DNA from 3 places in the Idiomarina sp. OT37-5b genome. Region 3 is predicted to be linked to each of the others. Evidence: predicted binding sites of a transcription regulator. Region 3 holds the regulator's gene; each other region holds the start of a gene.
The links. Region 3 encodes MetJ, which represses methionine synthesis genes. Its sites were predicted from a motif close to TAGACGTCTAGACGTCTA; they were not measured.
Positions count from the first base shown of each region.

Region 1: msrA (peptide-methionine (S)-S-oxide reductase MsrA) is a predicted target of MetJ. The motif match lies at 3,611-3,628, and genes of this name have one in related genera.
Region 2: metK (methionine adenosyltransferase) is a predicted target of MetJ. The motif match lies at 4,263-4,280, and genes of this name have one in related genera.

Region 1 covers NZ_CP027188.1:452,109-458,192, forward strand. Annotated here, with positions in the region: gene suhB (inositol-1-monophosphatase) at 1-120, opposite strand, end outside; gene trmJ (tRNA (cytosine(32)/uridine(32)-2'-O)-methyltransferase TrmJ) at 263-985, shown strand; gene iscR (Fe-S cluster assembly transcriptional regulator IscR) at 1,131-1,589, shown strand; gene C5610_RS02190 (IscS subfamily cysteine desulfurase) at 1,626-2,777, shown strand; gene msrA (peptide-methionine (S)-S-oxide reductase MsrA) at 3,061-3,588, opposite strand; gene ndk (nucleoside-diphosphate kinase) at 3,760-4,191, shown strand; gene C5610_RS02205 (bifunctional tRNA (adenosine(37)-C2)-methyltransferase TrmG/ribosomal RNA large subunit methyltransferase RlmN) at 4,251-5,387, shown strand; gene C5610_RS02210 (pilus assembly protein PilF) at 5,589-6,005, shown strand; gene rodZ (cytoskeleton protein RodZ) at 6,052-6,084, shown strand, end outside.
Region 2 covers NZ_CP027188.1:2,451,973-2,458,056, forward strand. Annotated here, with positions in the region: gene epd (erythrose-4-phosphate dehydrogenase) at 1-931, opposite strand, end outside; gene tkt (transketolase) at 935-2,932, opposite strand; gene metK (methionine adenosyltransferase) at 3,035-4,180, opposite strand; gene C5610_RS11565 (16S rRNA (uracil(1498)-N(3))-methyltransferase) at 4,301-5,038, shown strand; gene gshB (glutathione synthase) at 5,061-6,014, shown strand; gene C5610_RS11575 (YqgE/AlgH family protein) at 6,067-6,084, shown strand, end outside.
Region 3 covers NZ_CP027188.1:2,753,534-2,759,617, reverse strand. Annotated here, with positions in the region: gene C5610_RS12930 (penicillin-binding protein 1A) at 1-1,041, shown strand, start outside; gene C5610_RS12925 (bifunctional aspartate kinase/homoserine dehydrogenase II) at 1,038-3,479, opposite strand; gene metJ (met regulon transcriptional regulator MetJ) at 3,653-3,979, shown strand; gene C5610_RS12915 (malic enzyme-like NAD(P)-binding protein) at 3,970-5,220, opposite strand; gene rpmE (50S ribosomal protein L31) at 5,497-5,709, opposite strand; gene priA (primosomal protein N') at 5,879-6,084, shown strand, end outside.

The DNA.
Region 1 (6,084 bases), 590 kb from region 3:
CACCCAGTCATTCGGGCCTTTAGAAACCGCGTCGATGGGTTGCCCCTGATCAAATTGCTTAACAAGAATTTTGCCGGCTGCACGCGCTGCGCGCACCGCAATGTTTAACATCGGATGCATAATCAAATTACCTGTGCTGTCAAAGAACGTTGTGAGGATCACAAAAATCTGGTCGCGGATAATACCAGTATTGCGGTATCATGCACAACTTTTATTCAGCAACACTGTTGTGTGTCATCCGTTTTAATCGTTCAAGGGCATCATGTTAGATTCAATTCGTATCGTACTTGTAAACACCTCGCATACAGGCAACATCGGTTCGGTGGCACGGGCCATGAAAACCATGGGTTTAAAAGAACTGACCCTGGTTGATCCGGTGAACAAACCGGACAGCCACGCGTCCGCGTTGGCGGCCGGGGCGACGGATATTTTGGCCAACGCCCAAATCGTTGACACGCTGGAAGAAGCGATCGCAGACTGTGAGTTGGTGCTGGCGACCAGCGCCCGCAATCGGACCCTCGACTGGCCGTTGTTAGGTCCGCGCGATGCGGCCGCCAAAATGCTGGCCGAAGCACCAAAGCATAAAGTCGCAGTGGTCTTCGGGCGTGAGAACAATGGCTTAACCAACGAAGAGCTGCAACTCAGTCAGTATCATTTGCACATCCCGACCAACCCGGATTATGGTTCGTTGAACCTGGCGATGGCAGTACAGACGGTTTGTTACGAGCTGCGTATGCAACACTTGGAAGCGGCAGAAGGGCAGTCGTTATACACGCATACGGATGAGATTGCGGACTATCCCCGTGCGGAACAACTGGAAATGTTCTACCAGCACCTGGAGCAGACGCTCTACCATACCGGCTTTATTGTGAAGCAGCATCCGGGGCAGGTGATGACCAAGTTGCGGCGCTTATTTAACCGAGCGCGCCCGGAAGAAAGCGAAATCAACATCCTGCGCGGTATCCTCGCTTCCATTAAGAAATAACCGCTTGGCACAAAAAGCGTAACGTGCGCCACCGGCGCAAGAGGGCCAACGCGCCAAGCGCAACGCCCACGTCGCGCTAATACTTGACTATTTTAGTCGGGTAAGTAAACTTAAAAGTCCAGCTCAGCGAAGAGGATACAGAATCATGCGCCTGACATCCAAGGGCCGCTATGCGGTCACCGCGATGCTTGACGTCGCCATGTTTGCACAAAAAGCCCCGGTACCATTGGCGGACATCTCAGAGCGGCAAGGTATTTCATTGTCGTATCTCGAACAGCTGTTCGCGCGCCTGCGAAAGCGCAAACTCGTTCAAAGCGTCCGTGGGCCAGGCGGTGGTTACCAACTCGGTCGCCGTGCCAACGAAATTTCGGTCGGCGCCGTGATTGAAGCGGTTGACGAATCCATCGATGCAACCCGTTGTCAGGGCAAGGCCAACTGTCAGGGCGGCGAACGCTGTTTAACCCACTCCTTGTGGGAAGGATTGAGCGACCGCATCGCCGATTTCCTTGATGGTATCACGCTGGCCGAGCTGATGGCGTCACGGGATGTGAATGCCGTGGGCAAACGGCAATCATCAGAAAAGATTGAGTTAAACGTTATTTAGTATGTTGTTAAATTACGGTTCAGGAGTTTTTGCGTAGTGAAATTGCCTATTTATATGGATTTTGCGGCCACCACCCCGGTAGAACAGCAGGTCGCTGATAAAATGATGCAATTTCTTACCTATGATGGCATCTACGCAAACCCCGCTTCACGCTCACATCGCTATGGCTGGCAGGCTGAAGAGGCGGTTGATATTGCCCGTCACCAAGTGGCTGATTTGCTCAACGCAGACGCACGCGAGATTGTTTTCACCTCAGGCGCAACCGAATCGGACAACCTCGCGATTAAAGGCGTTGCCTACCAATTGCGTGACAAAGGCAAGCATCTGATCACCGTTAAAACCGAGCATAAAGCGGTGTTGGATCCGATGTTGCAACTGCAAAAAGAAGGATTCTCGGTCACCTTTCTCGATGTACAGGCGGATGGGCGTATTGATCTCGATGAATTGCGCTCGGCGTTACGGGAAGACACCACCCTGGTCAGTGTGATGCACGTGAATAATGAGCTGGGTGTGATTCAGGATATCGAGGCGATCGGTTCTATTTGCCGCAGCAATGGTACCTTACTGCATGTCGACGCTGCGCAAAGTGCCGGTAAACTGAGCCTGGATCTGAGTCAGCTTCCGGTCGATTTGTTGTCGCTTTCGGCGCACAAATTGTATGGCCCGAAAGGCATTGGTGCCTTGTATGTGCGGCGTCAGCCAAGAGTGCGGCTACAGGCGCAAATGCACGGTGGCGGGCATGAGCGAGGTATGCGCTCAGGTACCCTGGCAACCCATCAAATCGTCGGGCTTGGCGAAGCCTGCGCGGTTGCCGGAGAGCGACTGCAACACGATGCAGAGTACTTTGAGCAACTCCGTCAGCGGTTTTTAACGCCGCTACTGGCTGAGCCTGGCATCGATCTAAACGGCAGTGATGCGTTGCGGGTGCCGCACATCATTAATTTGCGCTTTGCGGATGTCGAGGGTGAGATTTTACTGATGTCACTAAAAGATCTCGCCATTTCATCAGGCTCTGCCTGTACTTCGGCCAGTGTCGAGCCGTCTTACGTGCTGAGAGCGCTGGGGCTGACGGATGAGTTGGCGCATGCCTCGTTACGCTTCAGCTTCGGCCGCCCAACGACGGAAGCGGAAGTAGACCACGCCGCCGAACACATCCTCGCGGTTTACCGAGCCCTTAGCACTTTCTAAGCGCTTGGCGCCGCCTCCGGCGGCTTGCCCGGCGGCACGTAGTTCGCCGTGCCTTGCTCGGCGCGGGCTCTGCCCGCTTGCCAGGCGCGCCAAAGGCGCTTGCAAACACCGGCGAGTCGCGCCGTTGGCGCGACAAGCATTCTTGCGCCGAAGGCGCAAGTTACTGCTTTTAGGCAAGGCGCTACGCGCCGTCTAGCAAGTTCGCGCAGCGAACGCTAAGCAAGCTGCTAGCGTAGCGAGCAGCGCCGGGCAAGCCGCCGGAGGCGGCGCCAAGCGCTAGGAACTAGCGCAGCAGCCCGGCAAAGGTCTTACGGAATTTCGCTAATTTCGGTGAAATCACCGCCTGACAGTACGGATTTTCCGGGTTTCGGTTAAAGTAGTTGGTATGATAATCCTCAGCCGGATAAAACACCTCCAGCGGCGACACCTCAGTTACAATCGGATCAGCAAAGGCACCCTCTGACTCAAGTTCAGCAATGATTTGCTCCGCTTCACGCTTTTGCTCATCGTCGTGGTAAAAAATCGACGTGCGATACTGCGTGCCAATGTCATTGCCCTGACGGTTCACCTGCGTTGGATCGTGCAACGTGAAGAAGATTTCGAGGATTTGACGATACGAAATTTGCTCAGGGTCGTAGGTTAACTGCGCGACTTCCGCGTGTCCGGTCTCACCGCTACACACTTGTTCATAAGTCGGATTTTCAGTATGGCCACCGGTGTATCCCGATTGTACATTGCTGATGCCCTTGACTTGCAGGAAGGCTGACTCAACACACCAAAAACAGCCGCCACCCAAGGTTGCTTGTGCCATGCTTATTACTCCTCTCGTCGTATAGACGTCTATATGGCTATATGTTTTTGCATCCTAACTTAGAATTTAAACAAAAACAATCAATCGCTATTCGATTTTTAATGCAATCTCCCGTATAATTCGCGCGGAAAATTTAATCACTGGTTTAATACCCTTTTTGGAGTAAAACAGATGGCTTTAGAGCGCACTTTATCAATCATCAAGCCCGATGCAGTTGCTAAAAACTTAATCGGTGCTATCTACAACCGTTTCGAATCTGCAGGTCTACGCATTGTTGCAGCTAAAATGATGCACCTGAGCAAAGAACAGGCGGAAGGTTTTTACGCGGAACACAAAGAACGTCCTTTCTTCGGCGCTTTGGTTGAGTTCATGACCTCTGGCCCAATCGTTGTTCAGGTTCTGGAAGGCGAAGACGCCGTCCGTAAAAACCGCGACATCATGGGCGCAACGAACCCGGCAGAAGCACTGGCAGGAACGTTACGTGCAGACTATGCTGAAACTATCGACGAAAATGCAGTACACGGCTCAGACGCTGTTGAATCTGCTGCGCGTGAAATTGCTTACTTCTTCAGCGACGAAGAAATCTGCCCACGCACTCGGTAAGATCTTAGCTTCGGCTTCGCTTCCGCGGAGCCGAAGTATTCCAATTTAACAGGAAATTTATGACCAATACCATCGACAAAAAAGTGAACCTTCTTAACCTCAACCGCGAGGGAATGAAAGAATTCTTCCGCGAAATGGGGGAGAAGCCATTTCGTGCCGATCAGGTGATGAAATGGTTGTATCATTTTTGCGTGGATGATTTTGATGAGATGACCAATCTCAACAAAAAGCTGCGGGAAAAACTCAAGCAAGTTGCAGAAGTTCGGGCGCCAGAAGTCCGCACTCAACAGCAATCCTCCGACGGCACCATCAAGTTTGTCATGACCTTATTTGACGGACAGGATGTGGAGACGGTATGGATTCCCGAGCGTGATCGAGCGACCTTATGTGTGTCATCGCAGGTTGGCTGTGCGCTGGAATGCACCTTCTGCTCGACCGGGGCGCAAGGCTTTAACCGTAATCTCAACGTTGCGGAAATCATTGGTCAGGTATGGCGCGTTAATCAACTACTCGGAGCCTACGGTAAAACCGGCATAAAACCTGTTACCAACGTGGTGATGATGGGGATGGGTGAACCGCTACTGAATATGAATAATGTTGTTCCGGCGATGGAATTGATGCTGGACGACTACGGTTTTGGTTTATCAAAACGCCGTGTCACGCTAAGCACCTCAGGGGTGGTACCGGCACTGGATAAACTGGCCGAACAAATTGATGTGATGCTGGCGATTTCGTTGCACGCGCCGAATGATGAGCTGCGTAACGAGATTGTGCCGATCAATAAAAAGTACAACATTGAACAGTTTTTAGCGTCGAGTCGCCGCTATGTTGAGCAATCAAAAGCGCAACACAAAGTGACCGTAGAATATGTGATGCTGGATCACGTCAATGATTCGACGGATCAGGCGCACGAATTGGCGAAAACGCTTAAGGACACGCCCAGTAAAATTAATCTTATTCCGTTTAATCCGTTCCCGGGATCGGATTACGGGCGTTCGAGCAACTCGCGCATCGACCGTTTTGCTAAGGTGTTGATGGAATATGGCTTTACCGTGATGGTCAGGAAGACCCGTGGTGACGACATTGATGCGGCCTGTGGTCAATTGGTGGGTGATGTGATTGACCGCACCAAGCGCATCCTCAAGCGCCAACAAGCGGCGCGCGGCGACGAGATCGCCATCGCTTCTAACAGCTAGGCGCCCCACAAGCTTACTGGCTCACCTTAGCGAGTCGTACCGAAGGCACGACAAGCTGCGCTGTTTTGAGCAAGCGCCTCCGGCGCGCCAGGCAAGCGGGGGGAGTCCGCGTCGAGCAAGGCACCGCGCAGCACGTGCCGCCAAGCAAGCCGCCGCTGGCGGCGCCAAGCGCGTAGCGCAAATAAGCAAAGGAATGCTGAAATGAGAATATGGATAGTACTCGCCGTAACCCTGAGCGGTTGTAGCGCAGCCCCCAGTACATCACTCAGCGATGCCGGCCAACATCGCCTCAACCTTGGCCTCGAATACATGAAACGCGGACACCTGGAACGCGCCCGCCAACATCTCGATAAAGCATACGCCGACGCACCAGGAGCAGAAGCCGTCATCATCGCCCTCGGACAATGGTATTTACACAAAGAAAAGCTCAATTCTGCGTTGCTACTTTACCAGCAAGCGTTATCATGGCAACCTATGAGCGGCGCATTGTACAACAATTACGCTATCGCGCTGTGCTTATCCGGTCACTGGCAACAAGCGCTGGTGATGTTTGACCATGCTCAAAGGTTACAGCAAGATGTTGCTGCCAACCGAGCACAGTGCTTAACCAGTCGCTGAGCCGAAGCGAGAGGGTAGCGTACTAACAGGGAACAACCCAGATATCATGACTGCTGATAATCAATCGAACGACACTGAG
Region 2 (6,084 bases), 300 kb from region 3:
TCACTAACCGTTTATGGCTGACGCGAGTCTGGGTGCCGTCAACAATGCTGGAATGGGGATCATGATTGAAATCGATAGAGACTAATGGCTCTTCGGTATAGTCCACGATCCCATTGAGTTCATTTGCGGCCGCCTCTTTTATCACCGCGTTTACGTCATCCAATGATGCATCATTATTTAAGGTAACGCTTAGATCCATCGCTGTCACATTGGTGGTCGGCACGCGCACCGCAATCGCTTCAAAACGCCCTTGTAAATGCGGCAAAATACGCTCGATTCCTCGCGCCAGCTTAGTATCCACCGGAATGATGGAGCGCCCTGCAGCTCGGGTTCGGCGTAAATCCGGGTGGTACGCGTCAATCACCTGCTGATCATGCATCGCCGAATGAATGGTCGTTACCGCGCCTGAATCAATACCAAACGCATTATCGATGATGTTGATGATGGGAACGATACAGTTCGTGGTACAGGAACCATTGGAGATAATCCGATGTTCACGGCTTAGCTGTTGGTGATTGATACCGTAAATGGCAGTAAAGTCGACATCCGGCTGTCCCGGATGAGAAAACAGGACGCGCTTAACGCCCTGCTTCAGATAGCGCTGGCCGTCAGCCTGGCTACCAAACACACCGGTACAATCGATAACAATATCAACGGCGTGCGCCGCCCAGTCGACCGCTTCTATGCTGGTTTCGTGGGTAACCGCAATATCATCCTTGGCAACCGTCAGCTGCTCGCCCGCTTGCTGCACCGCAAACTTAAAACGGCCATGACTCGAGTCATACTTCAGCAAGTGCGCCATTGACGCGGCCGGCGCCGGTTCATTAATCAGCACCACCTGGAAGTGTTCGCGGTAATTGTTTTCGTACAATGCCCGCAAACAGCTCCGTCCAATCCGTCCAAATCCGTTGATAGCGACTCGAATCGACACAACTTAACCCAGCAACGCGTTGGCCTGAGCCACGGTGTTTTCAACAGTGATGTTAAAGTGCTGATAAAGCTCAGCCGCTGGCGCCGACTCACCAAAGGTGGTCATACCGACCACCGCGCCATTTAAGCCAACGTATTTGTACCAGTAATCGGCGATACCCGCTTCAATCGCGATACGTTTGCTAACCGCCGCAGGGAGCACCTGTTCACGATATTCTGCCGACTGTTGTTCAAACACATCAGTGCTTGGCATCGACACAACTCGTACTTTGTGCCCCTGCTCCGTCAGTTTGGCGGCCGCCTGCACCGCAATATCCACTTCTGAACCGGTCGCAATAGCGATCAGTTCCGGCGTACCCTCGCAGTCTTTCAGGACATAACCACCTTTGGCAATATTCTGCAGTTGTTGCTCATCACGTTGCTGTTGCGGCATACCCTGACGGCTGAACACCAGTGCACTAGGTGTGGTCGTACTTTGAATCGCTGCACCCCAGGCTACTGCCGTTTCCACGGCGTCACACGGGCGCCAGCAATTCAGGTTTGGCGTTAAGCGCAAGTTGGCTAGCTGTTCCACCGGCTGGTGAGTCGGCCCGTCTTCGCCTAAACCGATCGAGTCGTGGGTATAAACGAAAATCGCTGGCTGTTTCATCAACGCCGCCATCCGCACAGCATTACGGGCGTATTCCATGAACATCAGGAAGGTGGCGCCATAGGCTTTAAAACCACCGTGCAAAGTAATCCCATTCATGATCGCTGACATCGCAAATTCGCGCACACCGTAGTACACGTAGTTACCACTAGCGTCGTTCGCATCGATGCCTTTCGCTCCATCCCAAAGGGTTAGGTTCGAACCTGCCAGATCGGCAGAACCGCCCAACAGTTCACCCAGCTTTGGACCAAATTCGTTTAACGCATTCAGCGAGGCTTTACGTGTCGCAGGGTTATCCGGGTTCGCCTGTAACCGTTTGGCGTAATCGACAACCTGTTGCTCGAAGTCCGTCGGCAACTCACCATTTAGACGGCGCTTCAATTCCGCCGCCAGTTGCGGGAATTCCTGTTCGTAAGCAACCCAGCGTTTGTTCCAGCTAGCTTCAACAGCGTCACCGCGGTCTTTTGCTGACCATTGCTGATAGACATCGGCCGGAATTTCGAACGGCCCGTAGTTCCAACCCAGTTTTTCACGAGTCGCTGTAATTTCATCATCGCCCAGTGGCGCGCCGTGACAGCTCTCTTTGCCCTGTTTGTTTGGTGAGCCAAAACCAATCACGGTTTTGCAGATGATCAGGGTCGGCTGATCCTGATTTGCCTGCGCCTGCTCAATGGCATCACTGATGGCGCCGGCATCATGCCCATCAACATCACGAATAACGTGCCAGTTATAGGATTCAAAACGCTTCGCGGTGTCATCGGTAAACCAGCCTTCAACTTCACCGTCAATGGAGATGCCGTTGTCGTCGTAAAACGCGATCAGCTTACCCAGTCCCAGCGTCCCCGCCAGCGAGCACGCTTCATGCGAAATACCTTCCATCAGGCAGCCATCACCGAGAAACGCGTAGGTGTGGTGGTTAATGATTTGATGACCTTCACGGTTAAACTGGGCCGCCAGCACTTTTTCTGCCAGAGCCATACCGATGGCATTAGCAATACCCTGCCCCAGTGGTCCGGTGGTAGTTTCGATACCGGGTGTATAACCGTATTCCGGATGGCCCGGCGTCTTCGAATGCAGTTGGCGGAATTGTTTAAGATCATCAATACTGAGGTCGTAACCGCTTAAGTGCAGGAGCGAGTATATGAGCATTGAACCATGCCCGTTCGACAGGACGAAACGATCGCGGTCAGCCCAATGCGGATTATTCGGGTTGTGTTTTAGATAATCACGCCACAACACTTCGGCAATATCCGCCATGCCCATGGGCGCTCCGGGATGGCCAGACTTGGCTTTTTGTACAGCATCCATACTTAGAGCACGAATAGCATTGGCGAGATGACGACGGTCAGACATGAAAAACCCCCAAACGGTGAGATGCGAATTCAGATGCGCGTATTCTCCACATTTCGGGGGTTACAAGCAAATTTAATGCGTATTTTCTAGCCGCCGGCGCGGTTAGATATCGGCTTTAAGAATCTCCGCTTTGTCGGTCTGTTCCCACGGGAATTCATCGCGGCCAAAGTGGCCGTAAGCCGCAGTTTTACGGTATATCGGCTGTTCTAAGTTGAGCATTTGAATAAGGCCGTAAGGGCGTAGATCAAAGTGTCGGCGAACCAGCGCAATCAGCGTTTCCTCATCGTACTTAGAGGTGCCGAAGGTGTCGATGCTGATTGAGGTCGGCTCGGCCACGCCGATGGCATACGAAACCTGAATTTCACAGCGTTCAGCCAGACCGGCTGCGACCAGGTTCTTCGCCACATAACGTGCGGCATAAGCAGCACTGCGGTCTACTTTCGACGGATCCTTACCGGAGAACGCGCCGCCACCGTGGCGTGCCATACCGCCGTAGGTATCAACAATGATTTTACGGCCGGTCAAGCCACAATCACCCATCGGGCCGCCAATCACGAAGCGACCGGTCGGGTTGATATGAAACTTGGTGTCTTTGGTAATCCACTGCTGTGGCAGCACCGGCTTCAGGATCTCTTCCATCACAGCTTCTTTCAACTGATCCTGGGTAATATCTTCGCGGTGTTGGGTCGACAGTACCACGGTATCGATACCAACCGGTTTTCCGTTTTCATAGACAAACGTCAGCTGGCTTTTCGCGTCCGGACGTAACCACGGCAGGGTACCGTTCTTGCGCACCTCAGACTGACGCTGCACCACGCGGTGTGCGTAGGTAATTGGCGCCGGCATCAACACCGAGGTTTCATTCGACGCATAACCAAACATCAGACCCTGGTCGCCGGCCCCCTGCTGTTCAGGATGCTCTCGATCAACCCCTTGGTTGATGTCCATACTTTGTTTACCAATCGCATTGAGTACGGCACAAGAATTGGCATCAAAACCCATGTCTGAATGCACATAACCAACGTCTTTGATGGTATTACGGGTCAGTTCTTCAATATCAACCCAGGCGTTCGTTGAAATTTCACCGCCCACCAGTACCATACCGGTTTTTACATAAGTCTCACAGGCAACCCGAGCGCGCGGGTCATCTGTTAAAATGGCATCAAGCACCGCATCAGAAATCTGGTCGGCAATTTTATCCGGATGTCCCTCAGAAACTGACTCGGACGTGAACAGGTGACGTGACATATGTCTACCATTCCTTTATTTTGATTAAAGCTACTAGTACTAAAACGGTAATGTAACCGATCAACAATTATTTTTCTACTTCTGGACGTCTAAAAGTCCACTTCGTTATGAGAAATGTCAATGAGACTGCCAAGACTGTATCACCCTGACGCTTTGGCTATCGGCGTCGAGGTCGAGTTATCGGCCGATGCCTTTCAGCACAGCGTGAAGGCATTACGGATGAGTAGCGGACAAACGGTTTGTCTGTTTAATGGTGACGGCTTTGAGTATCAAGCCGAACTCACCGAAGTGAGCAAACGCAACGCCAGCGCCCGCCCGATTCAGAAAACCGAGAACCCAACGGAGTCGCCGTTGCAGGTGCACTTAGGACAAGTCATTTCCCGTGGCGACCGCATGGATTTTGCGTTACAGAAATCGGTCGAGCTCGGCGTCACTGAAATTACTCCGCTTTTTAGTGAGCGCTGCGGTGTTAAATTATCCGGCGAGCGACTTGAAAAGAAACGCCAGCAGTGGCAAAAAGTGGTTATCTCTGCCTGTGAACAATGTGGCCGCAGTGTGGTTCCCACCGTGCACCCGGCACAGGCTATGGAAACCTTTGTTGCCCAGGTCGAAGGGCAATTGAAGTTGACGCTCGACCCCTATGCTCCGGCGCCGTTAACGGAACTTATTGCGGGCAGAACGATGACTTCAGCGGTATTGATCATCGGCCCGGAAGGCGGCTTTAGCGACCAAGAGGTGACTCAGGCTGCCCATCATGAATTTAAACCGATACGTTTGGGGCCGCGTATACTACGCACCGAAACCGCTGCTTTGACTGCGCTGAGTGTACTGCAGTATCAAATCGGCGACCTCGCCTAAACACAGTCAAAAAGGATAAGGCATGAAAACGCTTGCTATGGTGATGGATCCCATCGCCGAGGTCAAAACGCACAAAGACACCAGTTTTCGATTGTTGCTTGAGGCTCAAGCACAGGGATATCAATGTTATTACATCGAAATGGGCGACCTGTTAATCGATAACGGCCAACCGTTTGCGCTTACCCGAACCGTTCATGTTACCGATCGCAGCAGTGATTTTTATCAGCTCGGCGAGGATGAAAAGCGGGCATTGGGCGACTTCGATGTCATTATGATGCGCAAAGATCCGCCGTTTGACAGCGAATTCCTGTATGCCACCCAGATTTTGGAGCTGGCGGAGCGTGACGGTGCGCTTGTCGTCAACAAGCCTCAAAGTTTACGTGACTGTAACGAGAAGCTTTATACCAGCTGGTTTGCGGAATTTACCACCGATACCATCGTCAGTGCTAACGCAGAGGTGTTAAAGGCATTTCATAAGCAGCACCAGGAAGTGATCATGAAACCCCTCGATGGCATGGGTGGCGCGTCCATTTTCAAAGTCGGTGCGGATGGTGCCAATTTAGGCGTCATTATCGAAACATTGACACAGAAGGGCCGCCGCTACGCCATGGCACAGAAGTACTTACCGGCCATTAAGGATGGTGACAAACGCATCCTTATCATTGACGGCGAACCGATGCCTTATGCGCTGGCTCGCGTGCCTTCGGCGGGCGAAACCCGGGGTAACTTAGCGGCCGGCGGCAGTGGCCGCGCCCAGCCGTTATCAGATTCAGACTGGGCTATTGCCAACGCCATCGGTCCGGAACTTAGTCGACGCGGACTACTCTTAGTAGGTCTGGATGTGATTGGTGATAAAGTCACGGAGATTAACGTAACCAGCCCGACCTGTATGCGCGAAATAGAGGCCGCTTACGACATCAATATTGCCGCCAAATTGTTTGCCGCAATTGACAAAAAGTTATCGCAGCAACATTGAATTTTGCACCATCGCACCGATATCTAAGGTATCGATTGTTAAGGAGTCACCGATGGAAAGCTTACAGAAT
Region 3 (6,084 bases):
CCGCTGATTTATTCTGCCGCGTTTGAAAAAGGACTGACGTTGGCGACCCTGGTTAATGATGCGCCCATCAACCAATGGAACCCGGGCTCCGGTATTGCCTGGCGACCGAAGAACTCACCCGATGTGTATGAAGGTCCGATTCGACTGCGCAAAGCGCTGGCGAAATCAAAAAACGTCGTTTCAGTGCGGTTGATACGGGAAGTCGGCGTTAAAGAAACGGCCGATCATATTGCCAAGTTTGGGCTTGATCGAACGCAAGTGCCGGAGAATGAGTCGATTTCACTTGGCTCGTTGTCGATGACACCGATGCAGGTGGCACGGGCTTATGCGGCGTTTGCCAATGGCGGCTTCTTGGTTGAGCCTTACGTGATTGAGCGCATTGAAGATGGCAATGGTGAAGTCATTTACCAGGCGGAGCCTAAACTGGCGTGTTTTGATTGCGATAATCCAGCGCCACAAATTATTTCTGAACAAAATGCGTTTCTCGTCGCTCAAGCCATGAACTCGGCCATCTGGGGCGGTGGTAGTTGGGCTCATGATACCGGCTGGAACGGTACCTCGTGGCGCATTCAACGTTCGAAACCTATTGTCAGTGAAGTTGGGCGGGCAATTGCCGGTAAAACCGGTACCACCAACGATGTTCGAGACACCTGGTTCTCAGGCTTTACCAGTGGACTGGTGACGACAACCTGGGTGGGTTTTGACGATGTTTCCCGACAGTTGGGCAGTACGTCGATGCACCCGCTGCTGGACAGCGCTCAGCAATCCATCTCCGGTGGTGAAGCGGGTGCGAAAACGGCGCTGCCGGGTTGGATTCTGTTCATGGAAAAAGCGGTCTCTGAGTATCCATCAGACAACCTGATGATACCCCCGGGTGTTGTTAACGTCCGTATTGACTTGGGGACCGGTAAATTATCACACCGGACCGATCATACGACCCGGTTTGAATATTTTATCAGTGGTACCGAACCGACTGACTACGTGGATCGCGACAGCGGTAACGGCAATATTTTTGAGGACAGCGGCGACGACTTGTTTTAAGTCGCCGCGCTGAGCCGCGCGAGCAACTGATTCAGGTCAGACTGCACGCCGCCTGCGGTAACGTGCTTACCAGCGCCGGGTCCGCTGATGACCAGCGGCATTTCAGAGTACCAGTCGGTATAGATCACGAAGATGTTCTCGCCGGGGATCAAGTTCGCCAGCATGTCGCCCTCCGGTATGTACTCGATACCGATTTGTGCTTTTACGCGCTTTTCGTCTGTGACTGAGAAACTGGCTAATAGTCTCGGTACCTTGCCGTCTTTAGCCGCCTCCTGCAGCATCGCATCCATTGGCTCATCGAGCTCATTCAGCCGTTGCATGAATTGTTCAGCCGAAATGTTCTGTAAATGCTCCGGTACCAGGCTGTTGACATTGATGTCTTCCCAGTCAAGATTGAGGCCAATTTCGCGCGCCAGGATCAGCAACTTCCGGACAAGATCCTGACAGGACAGATCTTCGCGGGGATCGGGTTCGCTATAGCCCCGCTGTTTGGCCTCAGCAACGAGGTCACTGAACTTGGTTTCGGCGTTAAAGTTCTCAAATAGCCACGACATCGTACCAGAGAAAATACCTGAGATACTGCGAATTTCATCGCCCTGCCCGCGTAAATCGTTAATCGCGTAATTCAGCGGCAATCCCGCCCCAACGGTGGTGTTATAAAGCCATTCACGTTTGTACTCATGCTGGATGGTGCGAATCTCACGATACAGTGACTCTTCCGCGGAGCCAGCCCGCTTATTGGCGCTGATGATGTGCAGACCGTTGGCAAACAAGCTTGGGTAGAGCTGTGCTACCGGCTTGGCGTCGGTGAGGTCGAGAATAACCAACTCATCGTACGGAGCGTTGGGCAGTTCGCGCAGCAGCTCGGTCAAAACATAGGGTCGTGCCAAGCGGTCAAAATTGCTTGTCCAGTCACTCAGTTCAACACCGCTGTAGTCAAGCCACAGGCGCTTAGAATTTGCGATACCGATAACACGAACGTCCATCATTTGGTTGATGCGGTCACGTTGCTGTTTGAACAACTCCAGCCAGGCAGTACCAATATTTCCGCGACCAAGCACAAGCACGCCGAGGCTGCGACGGTAGTTAAACAGCTGACTGTGTAGACGGTTTAATAAGCGGCTGTCTAACTGCTGTTCAAGGATCGCAATGGCTGAGTTACCGTTTTCACCGAGACCAAAGCGGCGAACTTTCTGCTCACCCAGTTGCAGTTTGAACGTGGTGTATTGATCCGTCTCCTGAATACGATTACCCACCAAGGCAACCATCGAGTAACCGCGTATTTGCGTGACTGTGTTACCAACGTCAATCTGCTCTAGCCAGCGGCTGATGTACTCTAAATGATTTTGGTGGAACACCAGGTACTGTTGGTGGTTTTCGGGTTCTGTCCAGGCGAACAAGGGTTCTAAATCGAGCTCGTTAAGCTTATCAACCAGCGCTTTGTCATTCAGTTCAACTTTAAACAACACCACCTCGGAGAGCGACGTAAAGACTTTGCCGCGTGGTTCGGTATGCTCGAACTGACCGATTCGGGTTTGTTGGTTTTCGACTTTTAAACTGGAGCGTACTGAAATCACCATGCGTTCGCGGTTGACCGGTTGAAACGTACGCGGGTGCAGAACAGGACTGCCCAATCGAGCCAGCTCTTCGGCTTCGGCCCAATCTAATGATGGTAAGCTGACGACCCGCTCAATTTTGCGGGGATCAGCGGAGTAGACGCCGGCTACATCCTTCCAGATGGTCACCTGCTTTACGTTCAGCAGACTCCCAACCAGAGTGGCGGAATAGTCACTGCCATTGCGTCCGAGGGTTAGACTTTCGTTATTCAAGCCACGGGCAATAAAGCCGGTAACGATAAACCGCGTGCCCGGGAAGGGGGCAACGCGGCGCAATAGCTCGGCGCGCGACTCAGGTTCCTGAATGATAGGCTCCGGTGCGTCCTCGGCACGCAGGAAGTCGCGTGCATCAATGTGCTCGGCACGGGTTCCCTGTTTACGCAGTAACGCTGCCAGCAGCCGTGCTGACCACAACTCGCCGTAGGAGAGCAGCTCGGCATCGCCGGTGATGGTTTCCTCACCGGCAACGAAACGACGGAAGCGTGCAAAATCTTCTTTCGATAAGGCCAACAGTTGTTGTTCCAGCTCACCGCTTAACAGTTCGCTGATTAAGCCCTGCTGAAAACTTTCCAATTGATCGAGCAGTATTGTGGCAGTATCACCGGCTTGTTTACTGGCCGTAAGGATGGCGAGAATGCGGTTGGTGGTATCTCCGGCGGCAGAAACCACGACCACGTCGCTGGCTCCCGCGTACTCGGTAACGATACGGGCCACGCGACGGTAACAAAAGGCATCAGCCAAGCTACTGCCGCCAAACTTATGGACCTGCACGCTTTCCGCTGCAGCTTGAATCTGTTCCTCAGTTAGCCCTTCAATCGCCATCTATCGCTTCCTTTATACCTATTTGCAAATCGTCATTAACGCTAAGGCTAAAATATTGCGAAGCAAATGTCAGCAACTTTTGGCCATCTAGATGGATAAAATTTGACGTGGCTATCGTGATGAGTACAATTCATTATATCTTATAAGGGTTTTTCATAAAGCGAGATACAACAATGAAGTGGAACGGTGAGTACATTTACCCGTACGCAGAGCATGGTCGAAAAAGTCAGCAAGTAAAAAAAGTGACTGTGTCGATTCCGACCCGAGTGCTTAAGGTACTGACCGATGAGCGCACAAGACGTCAAGTCAATAACCTGCGCCATGCTACAAACAGCGAACTGCTGTGTGAAGCGTTTTTACACGCCTTTACCGGTCAGCCGCTACCCACCGATGAAGACTTGGAGAAATCAAACCCGCATAAGATTCCGAAAGCGGTGCGTGAGGAATTGGAAGCCCGCGGCTTGCCTATCCCCACGGATGAGGAGCTGGATCAACCTTGATCCAGCATGTAATTTTTCGGTAACGGAATTTTCGCCACGCCCGACTCTACAGCGGCCACGGCAACGGCACGGGCAACTCGCTGACACAAGCGCGGATCCATCGGTTTTGGAATAATGTAGTCAGCGCCAAAACTCAGTGCGTTATCACCCGAAGCCTCCAGCACGGCAGCGGGCACTTCTTCCTTGGCTAACTGCCGAATGGCTTCGACCGCCGCAATTTTCATTTCATCCGTTATCGCTGTCGCTCTTACGTCCAGCGCGCCACGGAACATGAACGGAAAACATAACACGTTGTTGACTTGGTTGGGGTAGTCGGAACGACCGGTGCCGATAATGACATCATTACGGGCTTTTTTGGCCAACGCTGGCTTAATTTCGGGATCCGGATTAGAACAAGCGAAGACCACTGGCTTGTCGGCCATCAATTTTAGTGCATCCGGTGACAGTAAATCCGGTCCGGACACACCGAGGAATAAATCGGCGCCTTCGATGACTTCTTCGAGTGTGCGCTTGTCGGTGTTGTTAGCAAACAAGGCTTTGTACTCGTTGAGATCGTCACGGCGGGTATGAATGACACCTTTCGAATCCAGCATATAGATGTGCTCGCGTTGAGCACCACACTTGATCAAAAGTTCCATACAGGCGATAGCAGCCGCGCCTGCCCCCATGCACACTATACGCGCACTGCGCAGCTCTTTGCCCTGAATTTCCAGTGCGTTGAGCATACCGGCGGCGGTTACAATGGCGGTACCGTGTTGGTCGTCATGGAAAATGGGTACATTGCATTTTTCGATCAGTGCTTGCTCTATTTCAAAGCATTCCGGCGCTTTAATGTCTTCTAAATTAATGCCGCCAAAGGTATCCGCGATATTTGCAACCGTATTAATAAAATCCTGTGTCGTACGGTGACTGACCTCAATATCAATCGCATCCAACCCGGCAAAGCGTTTAAATAATAAGGCTTTACCCTCCATAACCGGCTTCGATGCCAGTGGACCGAGATTACCAAGACCAAGAATGGCGGTACCGTTACTGATAACACCGACTAAATTGCCCTTAGCCGTGTATTTATAGGCGTTATCGGGATCTTCAGCGATGGCGCGCACGGGTTCTGCAACACCGGGACTGTAAGCCAGAGACAGGTCTTTGCTGGAATTAGCCGGCTTGGTCAGCTCGACTGAGATTTTACCCGGGGTAGGATACTGGTGGTAATCCAACGCTTGTTGGCGAAAGTCAGACATAGAGAAAGCGCCCTATAGCAAGTTAGCAATGACTCTATAGCATAACGACTTAATGCCTAATAACAAATCTTACCTGCTGGTGAGAGCCTGAATGGCGAAGTTAATTTATGGTGTGTATAAAAACGCACCAGTTAACTTTTCTTTAACAAATGGGGCTGTGAGCTGATAGGGAAACAAAAAAGGCGCTTTATAGCGCCTTTTTCTAGAAACTGACAACAAAGCGTTGTTTTCAGTAGTTTTCTTATCTTGCCGGGGGCATGTATTCGCTGTTGCGAATTACTTCTTACCCAGAGTACCGAAACGCTTCTTAAATTTGTCAACGCGACCGCCGGTGTCCATTACACGCTGCTTACCAGTGTAGAATGGGTGACACTCTGAACAAACGTCGACCAATAAATCTTCAGTGCGGGTAGAACGAGTTTCGAACTTGTTACCGCACGAGCAAGTGACCGTGATGGCCTCGTACTTAGGATGAATACCTTTTTTCATGGGATTACCTCAATTATGGGCCGCATCGCTATCCGGTCATTGGTTGCCGGACACCATGCGCAAAAAAACAACAATCGTTAGGAGCGCGGCATTCTATGTGATCATGGGCACTTGATCAAGTAAAATATCGTTGCTTGTATTCTTGCTAAGAGCATCTCAAAATAGCCTCATGCCCAGCGAAAACAATAGCCCTCAGCGGCTGATCCAAGTTGCGTTACCGGTTCCGATGCGGCAATGCTTTAGTTATCGTTACACTGGTTCATTACCGGAGCCAGGCGTGCGCGTGCGCGTGCCTTTTGGCAATCGACACCTGGTTGGCATTGCGATTGGCGAAACCGACGAGCAGCCGGATTTTGTGGTTAAGGACATTGACTC